DNA from 2 places in the Lysinibacillus sp. FSL R7-0073 genome. Region 2 is predicted to be linked to the other one. Evidence: riboswitches for the same ligand, from Rfam matches in the RefSeq annotation. Region 2 holds a riboswitch; the other holds the start of a gene.

Region 1 (5,966 bases), 1.5 Mb from region 2:
CGATGCAGAAAATTATTGAACATATCACAGCAGGTATGGATACAAGTAAACGCAATATATTTGTTGGACATGCCTTTGTGACCAAATACGGTGAGGAAGAAGCCAATACTAGTGACTCAGAGCGTCCGCTTTCTATTGGGGGTTCAGATTGTGTGAATGCTGCTTTATTTAAACGATTTCATTATACAGCACTCGGACATTTACATAAGGCACATTTTGTCTTAAATGAAACAATTCGCTATGCTGGTTCACCATTAAAATACTCATTGTCTGAGCATCTACATGAAAAGGGCTTTTTAATCGTCGATCTTGATGAGCACGGAAATAGTACTGTAACTAAAAGAAAGTTCGTGCCAAGACGAGATTTGCGTGTAGTGGAAGGACAGTTGGAGGAGCTATTAATGCTTCCACCAAGTGATGATTATGTATTTGTTAGATTGACGGATGCTACGTCCGTATCTTCACCAATGGAACGTATTCGTACCGTTTTTCCTCATGCCATGCATGTTGAACGTAAGATTATACGACAAGAGAAACCAAGTGAACTTCAAGTAGTAGAAGCTGAAAAGCTAGAAGATATCGATCTATTCCGCTCTTTCTTTACAGATATAATTGGGGTTCAACCAGATGAAGATACCGAGCGTCTGTTTACGGAGATGTTACAGGAATTATTAGATAAGGAGCGAGAAACAGTAAAATGAAGCCATTAAAGTTAACGATTACGGCATTCGGTCCTTATAAAAATACAGAAATAATTGATTTTGAACAGTTAGGGGAACATCGTTTGTTCGCCATCTCTGGCAAAACTGGTGCAGGAAAAACGACGATTTTTGATGCGATTTGTTATGCACTTTATGGGGCAGGCAGTGGTGAGGATCGCCAGGATACGGCTTTACTACGAAGTGGTTTTGCTGATGATGATGTGTATACAGCAGTAGAACTTATTTTTGAAATGCATGGAAGGGTCTATCAGATTTTACGTCAGCCTGGACATATAAAGGAAAAAAATAAAACAGCTACTGGTAAAAAAGTGGAGTTAGCGGAAGTAAAAGAGGGAAAGCTCGATTATAACATTGTCGAAAAGCAGCAAACACTTGAAGTCGATAAAAAGATTCAGGATATTATAGGTCTGACAAAGGATCAATTTAGCCAAATTGTGATGCTACCTCAAGGAGAATTCCGCAAATTATTAACGTCGGATTCTACAAACAAAGAGGTCATATTACGAAAAATCTTCAAAACAGATCGCTTTGGTGTTATGACAAAACTGCTTGATGCGAAACGAAAAGAGGCAGAAAGTGATCTTGAACGTGCCAAGCAATTAAAAGAACATCTACTTGGTCAAATTGTTGGTGCTCTTCCATATCGTTCCTCTCCTTTGTTCAAACAAATTGCTAATAATACGGAAAATATGTTTCAGCTAAAGCAAGCACTGGAAGAGGAGCTTACCTATTATAGAAAATGTTTTGAAGATGAACAGCGCCAGTATGAGGAAGCCTATAACCATCATCAAAAAGAACAGGAGTTTTACCGTTTAGCTAAAACGCTTAATGAACAATTTGAGGAGCAGTCCAAACGTCAAGAACGACTAGAACTGCTGTTAAAGGAGCAAGACAATTACCGTGCAAAGGAACGGGAGATAGCTTTAGCAGAACAAGCGGAGCGTTTACTACTACTTGAACAACAATGTTTGGATTTACGAGCCGAACAAAATTTAAAAGAACAAGCCTATCAACAAGCCAACAGTAGTCAACTACAAACCAAGGAGCTTTTACAAAGAGCCCAAGAAAAATATGAAGCGGAAGAGGCAAAAGAGTCAGAACGTCAACAGCTTTTGCAGCAGGAAATGCAGCTCCAAGCATTGCTTCCTAAGTTCGAGGCTTATGACAGCAATGTACAGCAACTGCAAATTGCTGAGCAATATGTTGAAACGGCTAAACAAGGGGCAGCGGATAACCTAGCGCTAATCGATAAAGAAAGCGCGCAATTAGAGGAGCTTTTACAATCAATTGAGCACTTTGAAAAACAATTGGAACCATATGAAGGTTATTTAGAGCAACTACCAAAACTGCGGGAGCAAGTAGCTTTGCTCATGCAGGTGGAGAAATATACAAAAACGGTAGAGATAGCGAAACAGGATGTTATCGCTACTAAAGCTCATTTTCAGGACAGTAGACAGGAGCTTCAACAATTAGAGCTACGCTGGCTGACAAGCCAAGCAAGCATTTTAGCTCAACAGCTTAAAGAAGGGCAACCTTGTCCGGTTTGTGGGAGTACGACTCATCAACAAACACATAGTGAGCAATTGGAAATTGTTGAGCTTGCTCAGGTGGAAACGTTAAGGAGAAAAGCTTCTTCAGACGAGCGTTTGTATTTGGAAAAAGAGGCATTTTTAACATCCGCACAACAGCTTCAGCAAGAGGCACTGACACAATTAGAAGCATACGCGATGAAGCAACAGGATCAAGCACAAATAATAGCTTCCTTAGAAAAAATGGAACAAGAGATTACTAGCTTAAAGATTATCAATCAACAGTTAGCTCAAACAAGGATTAACCAGAAGGAACAGCGTTTAGCAATAGAGCATTTGCAACATAAACAAGTCAAACTTGAGGAATATTTAACTGAGCAGATGAAGAGCTGGACAAGACTGCAGGCAATTGTAGAAGAACAGCATAAGCAAATGCCAACAACTATTCCAACCTTACAGCAATTAAAACAAACACTTACCGATGTTAGTAAACAGAAAATGGATTTACAAAAATTATGGCAGGAAAGCCAGCATGATTTACATGCCGCAAAGGAAGCTGCCAGTAATGCTAAACTAGCTGTGGAAATCGCCAAACAGAATTTTGAAGAATTAAAGCTCAAAATGAATGACAAGCGTGAGCAGTTTTCAATAAGCATGCAGGAAGCAGGCTTTGTGAACTATGAAGACTATGCAACTGCGAAAAGAAGTGCCGCTCAATTAGAAGAACTTAGGAAGGCATGCAGTGACTACACGTTACATGTTCATACGTTACAAATTCAAATTTCAGAAGGAGAAAAACATCTTCAAGGGAAAGAGGAGCAAGATTTAGCCCTGATGGAGGCAACCTTAGAAAGTCTCCGAATCGCCTATGAGGATGCTTTTAAACAACTTCAACAAATAGATGGATTTGCGAAATCATGTCAAAGCTTTATCAACAAAGTAGAAGAAACAGAGAGAGAGCTTCGTTTACTTGAGAGTGAGGCAGGGCGCGTGAAGGAGCTGTATGGCTTATTAAATGGGCAAAATTCGAAAAAGCTTTCCTTTGAACGATATATTCAAATTAATTATTTAGATCAAATTACAGAGGCAGCCAATATTCGTCTTTATCATTTATCTAATGGCCAATTTGAGCTTAGACGTTCGGACAGGCTTGAAAAGCATGCCAAGCAAAGTGGACTTGGGCTTGATGTATATGACGCTTACACAGATCAATTACGAGATGTCAAAACATTATCCGGTGGTGAAAAGTTCAATGCATCATTAAGCCTTGCCCTGGGAATGGCTGATGTTATTCAAAGCTTCCAAGGTAATATTTATATTGAAACAATGTTTATTGATGAGGGTTTTGGCTCGCTCGATGAAGAATCATTAAATAAAGCAATAGACACATTAATAGATTTACAAGATTCTGGACGAATGATTGGTGTCATCTCTCATGTGCCTGAATTAAAATCAGCGATGCCAGCCGTTTTACATGTCGAAAAAACATTGAATGGATATAGTCAAACATATTTTGAAATAAAATAAAGGAAGGTGTATTTCCGGCTTAAGGAAATACGCCTTCCTTTTATTTTTTTCGAGAATTGACTGTAGAAGTTGTCCCTTTTTTTGCTGCCATCACTTTTTTTACGATCGGTATAACAATAGGCGCTAATTTAACAGCGGTTTTCACTACTTTTGATACTTTCATCAAAAACACAGCTCCTTTTTAATTACTTCTACCTGTTTATTTTAAAAATGAAACATTAGCGGATAACTCGAACAGCTTGAATAATATTCCATATTACGATTCCGAGCGAGACAATTCCGTAAATGGCGAACGAAATGAACCAAATGATCATTACTGTACTATTACTTGAAGTGGGGTCTAAACTAAATGTAGAAAAGACAAAGACAATGAAAAATAAGATACCAAATACAAAAGGAATTAGATGAGACACTAGTGCTCGAATAGAATGTCTTTTGATGTCAGCATCTTTCGTAACGAAGTAAACAATTAATGGTACGATGAAAGGAGCAAAGAAAATACTGAGATAACTAAAGGCAGATAAAATTTTTTGGTTCTCCATAGTTGTACCTCCTTTTTTAATATTTACGCATGGAAAACAGTAAAGTTTCAAAAATTAAGTATGGAAGAGGTTGTAATCATTCCGTGCTTTGCGTACAATGAAAGTGTTCAAATTAAATTCAGATGTAACGACCACAAGGGGAGCTGATGATGTCAGCTGAGACTGGGCACGTAATGCCTTGACTCTTTGAACCTGTAAGCTAACACTTGCGTAGGGATGTGGATAGAAACCGACACTTGTACGATGTGAGGCTCTGTCCTGACATCGTTTTTTCATTCTTAAGAATAAAAAGATGTCAGAGAGAATCAAATCAGCGCATTTCTATTCCTGCTCTTGTATCCTACATCGGAACAAAGGAGAGAATATGTATGGACAAAAAAAGACTATTAATGCTAGTGGAGATTGCAATATTTTCTGCGATTGGCCTTGTGCTCGATCAGGTCTCCTTTAAAGTATGGGCACAAGGTGGCTCTGTTAGTCTTGTCATGGTACCAATTATGTTAATTGCATTTCGTTGGGGCTTAGTAGCTGGCCTAACAACAGGCTTACTTGTAGGTGTTATGCAAACCATGTTTGGAGCTTATATTGTACACTGGCTTCAAGGTTTATTAGATTACGGCGTTGCTTTCACAGTTGTAGGGTTAGCAGCCATTGTACGCAGACCTTTACTTGAAGCAGCAAGTCAACTAAACAAAACAAAAATGGCGCTTTATATTATTGTAGGTACGGTGTTTGCAGGCTTCTTGCGATATGCAGCGCATACTACTGCTGGAGCGGTATTTTTTGCAGAGTATGCCGGCGATCAAAATGCGTGGATCTACTCGATTATTTATAATGGTACCTATATGCTGCCAGCAACAATATTAACAGCCATTGTGGGAGCGTTATTATTCACAGCGGCTCCACAACTAATGCAACGTAAAGCATAATGCCATCCCCTTCATATTGGTGAAGGGGTTTTTTTATGTAGTCACAATAGAATAGCACTTTGCCAAGGAGGCAGGCATACAATATTTAAAGCGTTTAGCGTTATACGCGTAAAAAGTTATGTTATATTAAAGAGTAGATATTAGATGAAAGGGACGTTATACATGATTGTAAAAACGCAAGAAGAAATTGAAGCTTTTAAAAAAATTGGACGTATTTGTGCAGAGATTCGTGAAGCGATGAAGGCTGCTACAAAACCAGGTGTCACAACACTTGAACTAGATGAAATTGCTGGCCGAATGTTTGCTGAGGCAGGTGCCATTTCAGGACCAAAAGGAGAATATGACTTCCCAGGATATACTTGTATTAGTGTCAACGAGGAAGTAGCGCATGGTATCCCAGGTAAACGTGTTATTCAGGAGGGAGATATCGTCAATATCGATGTTTCAGGCTCTTTAGATGGTTACTTTGCCGACACGGGTATTTCATTTGTAGTTGGTGATGGCTATGAAGACAAAGAAAAACTATGCCGTGTTGCCAAAGATGCTTTTGATCGTGCTATGACAAAGGTAAAGGCTGGCTCTAAATTAAATCAAATCGGTAAAGCTGTAGAGCGAGAAGCGAATGCTAATGGCTTAACAGTTATCATGAATTTAACAGGCCATGGTTTAGGTCGTTCTTTACATGATGAGCCAAATCACATTTTAAATTATTATGAT
Region 2 (5,966 bases):
TCCCCCTTTTCTTCCTGTAAATACATGAATAATTGTTGCTTCAAGGCTGTGAATGTGGCCGAATGACGAATTTCTTCTTTGCGGGGACGTTCAAACGGCACAATGATTTCTTTTTTCACCGTTGCAGGCCGTTTTGATAAAACAAGTATACGATCTGCTAAAAAGAGTGCCTCTTCAATACTATGTGTGACAAATAAGATGGATTTTCGATACTCTTCCCAAATGGACAGTAGCCATGCCTGCATTTCCAGTCTTGTAAATTCATCGAGCGCAGAAAATGGTTCATCTAGACATAAAATAGGTTTATCACTGACAATGGCACGGATAAAAGATACACGTTGTTGCATCCCTCCAGATAGCTCGTTTGGATAAGCATGACTAAAGGAAGCAAGTCCTACCTTTTCTAGCCACCCCTTTGCACGCTCAACATTAGGCTTTTGCTGCAATTCCTCGACAATTGTTACATTCTCTAAAATGGTACGCCAGGGCAATAAACAAGGCTGCTGTGGCATATAGCCAATTGCTCCTCTTTTTCGCTGGATATCCTCTCCATTTAATAAAATTTCCCCTTGATCAACCGGGGAGACCCCACCAATTAATTGAAAAAGGGTACTTTTACCACTGCCTGATGGTCCTACAATGGCCACAAACTCACCATCCTTGACATCGAAGGAAACATGGTCAAGAACATGTAGACTGTTAAAGGACTTAGCGATGTTTTGTATGCTGAGCATGATAACCTCTCCCCTTTACCATTAATTTTTCAAGCAAACGAATACTACTAAACAGCAATAAGCTTAACAAGACAATCGCAAAAATTGCGACAAACACTCGATCTGTACGGAAGGAGGATTGTGCTAAGGTCATGTATACACCAATTCCCTTTTTCGCACCAAGCCACTCCGCAATGACTGCCCCCATTACGCTATAAGTAGCAGCAATTTTTACGCCCGAGAAAATTGCTGGGTAGGCATGTGGCCATTCTAATTTCCAAAACGTTTGGGCCTTCGTTGCACCAATCATATCAAAGTAATGCTTTAACTCGGGTGCTGTTTGACGAAAACCGTCCATTGCCGCAATGACAATAGGGAAAAAGCACACTAGACAAATAATAATGAGCTTTGGTAATAAGCCAAAGCCAAACCAAATAATAAGGAGCGGTGCTAACACAAGAATGGGTATGTTTTGCGACATAATGAGAATCGGATAAAATAATGACCGAATGAAAGCAAAACGATGCAAAACAATTGCCACTGTTAGACCACAGCCCACCCCAATAGCAAGTCCTAATAAAGCTAATTGCACGGTAGCCAGAGCATGTGGCAGGAATGTCTGATACGATTGAAAGCCTTCTTCTACAATTATGCTTGGTGCTGGAAGGAGCCAAGGAGGAACATCAGCGATATGCACAACAAGCTCCCATATGAATAAGAGGAAGGCGATAAAAATTATCGTCCTTCCCTTTTGTAATGCCCGTTTCATGACTGATATTTCTCCGTTAATGTAGCCATTGTAATCCCATTTTGTTGATATAAAATTTTTACTTGTGTAATGACATTAATGGCTCCTAGCTCGACCATCTTAACATTCATTTTTTCAATGATTTGAAGAAGCGTTGTAAGCTCACCTTCCATTGTTGTTTCAAGGGGATGAACCTCATATTTCACACCAGATGCATCAATAACTGCAATGGCCGCATCTACATAAGGAATTACATCCTCATACTTCTCTGTCTTCGGAATGATTTGGACACTGATTAATGAATTTGCCATGTTAATTGGCCTCCTTTTTCGGTAAGAACTCATTCGTAAACGCCTGTTTAGCATCAAATTCGCCTTCTAATACTTTGTTACTCGACATCCATTTAGCATAGTTTTCCCATACAGATAGCTTTTGCTCACCCCATTGTTTAGCGTCATCCTGATACTTATCAGCCAACCACTCTTGGCTTTTATGCACTAACTCTTTATCTAAGTCCGGTGCCGCTTCTAGTAAAATATCAGCAGTTTCATTCGGATACTCGATTGCATATTCATAGCCCTTCGATGCAGCCGCAACAAAAGCTTTGACGATGTCTGGATTGTTTTGAATCATCTTTTCATTAGTTGCTAAAACAGGTGTATAGTAATCTAACTGATCACTGTAGTCCGTTAAATACAGCATATTAATCTTTTCCCCACGAAGCTCTGCCTCAATCCCTGTCCAAGCATAATAAATCCAAGCAAAATCGATATCTTTTTTCATCATTGTGAAGAAATCTAAATCTCCTGCATTGACAATATCTAATTTATTACTATCAGCGTTTTCTTTTTGCATTAATGATTGTAATACGGCTTGTTCGAGTGGTGCTCCCCACCCACCATACGTTTTTCCTTCAAAGTCCTTTGGAGATGTAATACCCTTTGATGCTACAGAAGCAAATCCAGATGTATTATGCTGAATGATGGCCGCTATTGAGACAAGTGGCACATCCTGAACACGAGCCTGTGTAATGCCCTCCTGATAGCTCACGCCAAATTCTGCCTTACCTGAAGCTACGAGCTGATCGGCTCCTGCCTCTCCTGGCATAATAATATCAACATCTAAGCCCTGTTCTTCAAAATAACCAAGCTTTTTCGCAACATACAATCCTGTATGATTCGTATTCGGTGTCCAATCGAGAACCACTGACACCTTTTTCTTTGTATCAGCAGTTTGCTTGTCCTCCTTGTCGCTACAGCCTACTAACGTCAATAGCGCAGCTAATAGGATAAATAACCATTTTTTCATGCTAGTTCCTCCCAGTTTGTAATATGAAAGTGTTCATGAATGAATGTTTCACCAGAAGAAAGCGTAATATACAGTTAGTAGATATTGCTTGGAAAACAAAAAAACGCCTAGGATTCCTCCCAGACGTATTGCAATCAATCTCCAAAACTTTTGCTTTTTTGAATAGATGTTCCCTACGCTGGTACGAGCCAAATCAGGTTCAAAGGGTCAGTGTCTATCGGACACAATCTCAGCTAGCCATAACTAGCCCCCCTACATTCTTTCGCTATGAACTTTTCGTTGATTATTATACCCATAGTTGATCTAAAATGACAAGATGCTATTTTTGGATAGTTGTTCCACTCAAACAAATAGCCCAGCTCTCCTATATAGAGACTGGGCATATTTTTAGCTTGGTTTTTGTTCTTTTTTGGCCGTTAAGACATGTGAAATGGCTCCATCTGTTGCAATATCCACTTTAAATGAACCATTAGAATGGCGATCAGCACGCGTCAATGTTTGAACATCAATAAACTCTTGGACGCCTTTTTCAGTTTCGATCACAACCTGCTCATCGTCTGTTGCTTGAATAACAGCGACAATTCGGTGAGGATTTGCTTTTAATTCTGTCAGGACTTTAAGACCACGTTTGGCACGACTTGCTACTTCTACCTCTGCGACATTCATTTTCTTAACAGCCCCTCGTTGTGTCACAATAACGACATATTGTGTTTCATCTGGCTGTAGAACATTGACCCCTACTAATGCTTCTCCATCTTTTAGCGTAATACCTTTAACGCCGCCCGTTTTCACACCAGTAACCGGCAATTCCTCGATAGGGAATCGAATTGCATACGCCGTATCAGTTGTTAAGAGCAGTTCCACATCATCCGTCATAAACGATGCATAAATCATGGCATCGCCCGCTTTAACATTCATTGTTTTAATCGGCTTCGAGTAACGCGTCACTGCATAATCTGCAAGTGGTGAACGTTTAATTTGACCATCTTTCGTAGCAGTTAAAATATACGTATTTGGCTGTTCAAATGTTTCAAAACCATAGACCGCAATAATTGATTCATCTTCACTTGTTGGCACAATACTAGAAATATGCTGACCAAGGTCCTTCCAACGAATATCAGGCAGTTCGTGGACTGGCTGATAAATATAATTCCCTCTATTTGTAAATAACAATAAATTATGTTGCGTATTTAAGTTTGCTTCATACAATAAGTAATCGGAATCCTTCATCGCAAAATCTTGACCATTGGAAGCGGCATGAGATCGTGTAGATGTACGTTTAATATAGCCGTCTTTCGTGACAGTCACCACAACCTCTTCACTTGGAACAAGGACATCTAATGTAATTTTAATTTCTTCTATTTCTTGTTCAATTTTCGAGCGACGTGGCTCAGTGAAGCGTTTTTTAATATCTAGTAATTCTTGTTTAATGACGCGTACAAGCTTGGCCTCGCTTTGTAAAATTCCTTCCAGCTTGGCAATCAATTTATTTAAGTCATCCTGTTCTTGGCGGAGCTCTGTAATATCGGTATTCGTTAAACGATATAATTGCAGGCTCACAATCGCCTCTGCTTGTACCTCGGTAAAATCGAACTTTGCTTGTAAATTGAGCTTGGCATCCTTCTTATCGTTAGAAGAACGGATCGTAGCAATGACTTCATCTAAAATTGATAGTGCTTTAATTAAGCCCTCCACGATATGGAAACGATCCTTTGCCTTTTGTAAATCATATATAGAACGATTTGTGACCACTTCTTTTTGGTGAGTAATATAGGCATCCAGCAATAGTGGCAATGTCATCATCGTTGGGCGACGATTATGAATCGCAATCATATTAAAATTGTAAGCTACTTGTAAATCTGTTGTTTTAAATAAGTACTGTAAAATCCCTTGTCCAGGAACATCCTTTTTCAGCTCGATTACGACACGTAACCCTGTACGGTCAGATTCATCACGAATTTCAGCAATTCCTTCAAGGCGTTTATCTACGCGCTGCTCATCAATTTTTTTGACAAGATTGGCTTTATTCACATCGTATGGTAATTCGGTAACAACGATTTGTTCTTTGCCACCCTTGATAGGTTCCACCACAGCCTGTGCACGGACAATAATTTTACCGCGCCCAGTTTCATATGCCTTTTTAATGCCGTCCACACCTTGAATAATACCGCCAGTTGGGAAATCAGGACCTTTGATGACTGTCATCAATTCATCCACTGTCGCAGTAGGCTTGTCTAAGCGCATTAATACAGCATCCAGCACTTCATCTAATGCATGAGGTGGAATATCGGTTGCATAGCCCGCAGATATCCCTGTAGAGCCGTTTACTAGTAAATTAGGGAAACGTGCTGGTAAAACAGTTGGTTCCATATCCTGATCATCGAAGTTTGGCACGAATTCAACCGTTTTCTTCCCGATATCTCGTAACATTTCACCAGCAATCGCAGATAGTCTTGCCTCGGTATAACGCATGGCAGCTGGTGGATCTCCATCAACCGAACCGTTATTCCCATGCATCTCAATAAGCATATGACGAGCTTTCCAGTCCTGACTCATACGTACCATCGCCTCATAGACAGAGCTATCTCCGTGCGGATGGTAATTACCGATTACATTACCGACTGTTTTAGCCGATTTACGGAAAGGTTTTTCATGTGTATTACCTTCTGTAAACATCGCATATAAAATACGGCGCTGTACTGGTTTAAGACCGTCACGTGCATCTGGCAACGCGCGGTCTTGAATAATATATTTACTATAGCGACCAAAACGGTCACCCATTACTTCTTCTAAAGGTAAATCTTGAAATATTTCTGTACTACTCATGCTTGGCCCTCCTCTTGTTGGATGAATTCATTTTCTAAAATGTTGGCATCATCCTCCATACCGAAGTCTACATTGGCTTCGATCCATTTACGACGTGGCTCTACTTTATCGCCCATTAACGTCGTGACACGTCTCTCTGCACGTGCACCATCCTCAATTGTGACACGAATTAATGTCCGTGTGTCAGGGTTCATTGTTGTATCCCAAAGCTGGTCTGCATTCATCTCACCAAGACCTTTATAGCGCTGTAATATGTAACCCTTTCCAACTTGTTTGATGGCCTTTTGTAAATCTTTTTCCGTCCAAGCATATTCAATCACTTCTTTTTTGCCAGTCCCTTTAGAAACCTTATAAAGTGGCGGTAACGCAAT

The links. A riboswitch is a leader RNA that binds a small molecule or an ion and turns the genes downstream of it on or off. The one in region 2 is predicted to bind thiamine pyrophosphate.
Region 1: another riboswitch for thiamine pyrophosphate. It lies ahead of thiT (energy-coupled thiamine transporter ThiT); the one in region 2 lies ahead of MKY88_RS12545 (ABC transporter substrate-binding protein).

The regions. Positions count from the first base shown of each region.
Region 1 is NZ_JBBPAS010000001.1:4,083,653-4,089,618, reverse strand. Features, by position in the region: gene MKY88_RS20625 (exonuclease SbcCD subunit D) at 1-701, shown strand, start outside; gene MKY88_RS20620 (SMC family ATPase) at 698-3,778, shown strand; gene MKY88_RS20615 (hypothetical protein) at 3,819-3,944, opposite strand; gene MKY88_RS20610 (DUF4870 domain-containing protein) at 3,997-4,320, opposite strand; TPP riboswitch at 4,447-4,554, shown strand; gene thiT (energy-coupled thiamine transporter ThiT) at 4,689-5,249, shown strand; gene map (type I methionyl aminopeptidase) at 5,412-5,966, shown strand, end outside.
Region 2 is NZ_JBBPAS010000001.1:2,537,393-2,543,358, forward strand. Features, by position in the region: gene MKY88_RS12530 (ABC transporter ATP-binding protein) at 1-734, opposite strand, end outside; gene MKY88_RS12535 (ABC transporter permease) at 709-1,482, opposite strand; gene MKY88_RS12540 (thiamine-binding protein) at 1,479-1,772, opposite strand; gene MKY88_RS12545 (ABC transporter substrate-binding protein) at 1,774-2,769, opposite strand; TPP riboswitch at 2,923-3,033, opposite strand; gene parC (DNA topoisomerase IV subunit A) at 3,157-5,595, opposite strand; gene parE (DNA topoisomerase IV subunit B) at 5,592-5,966, opposite strand, start outside.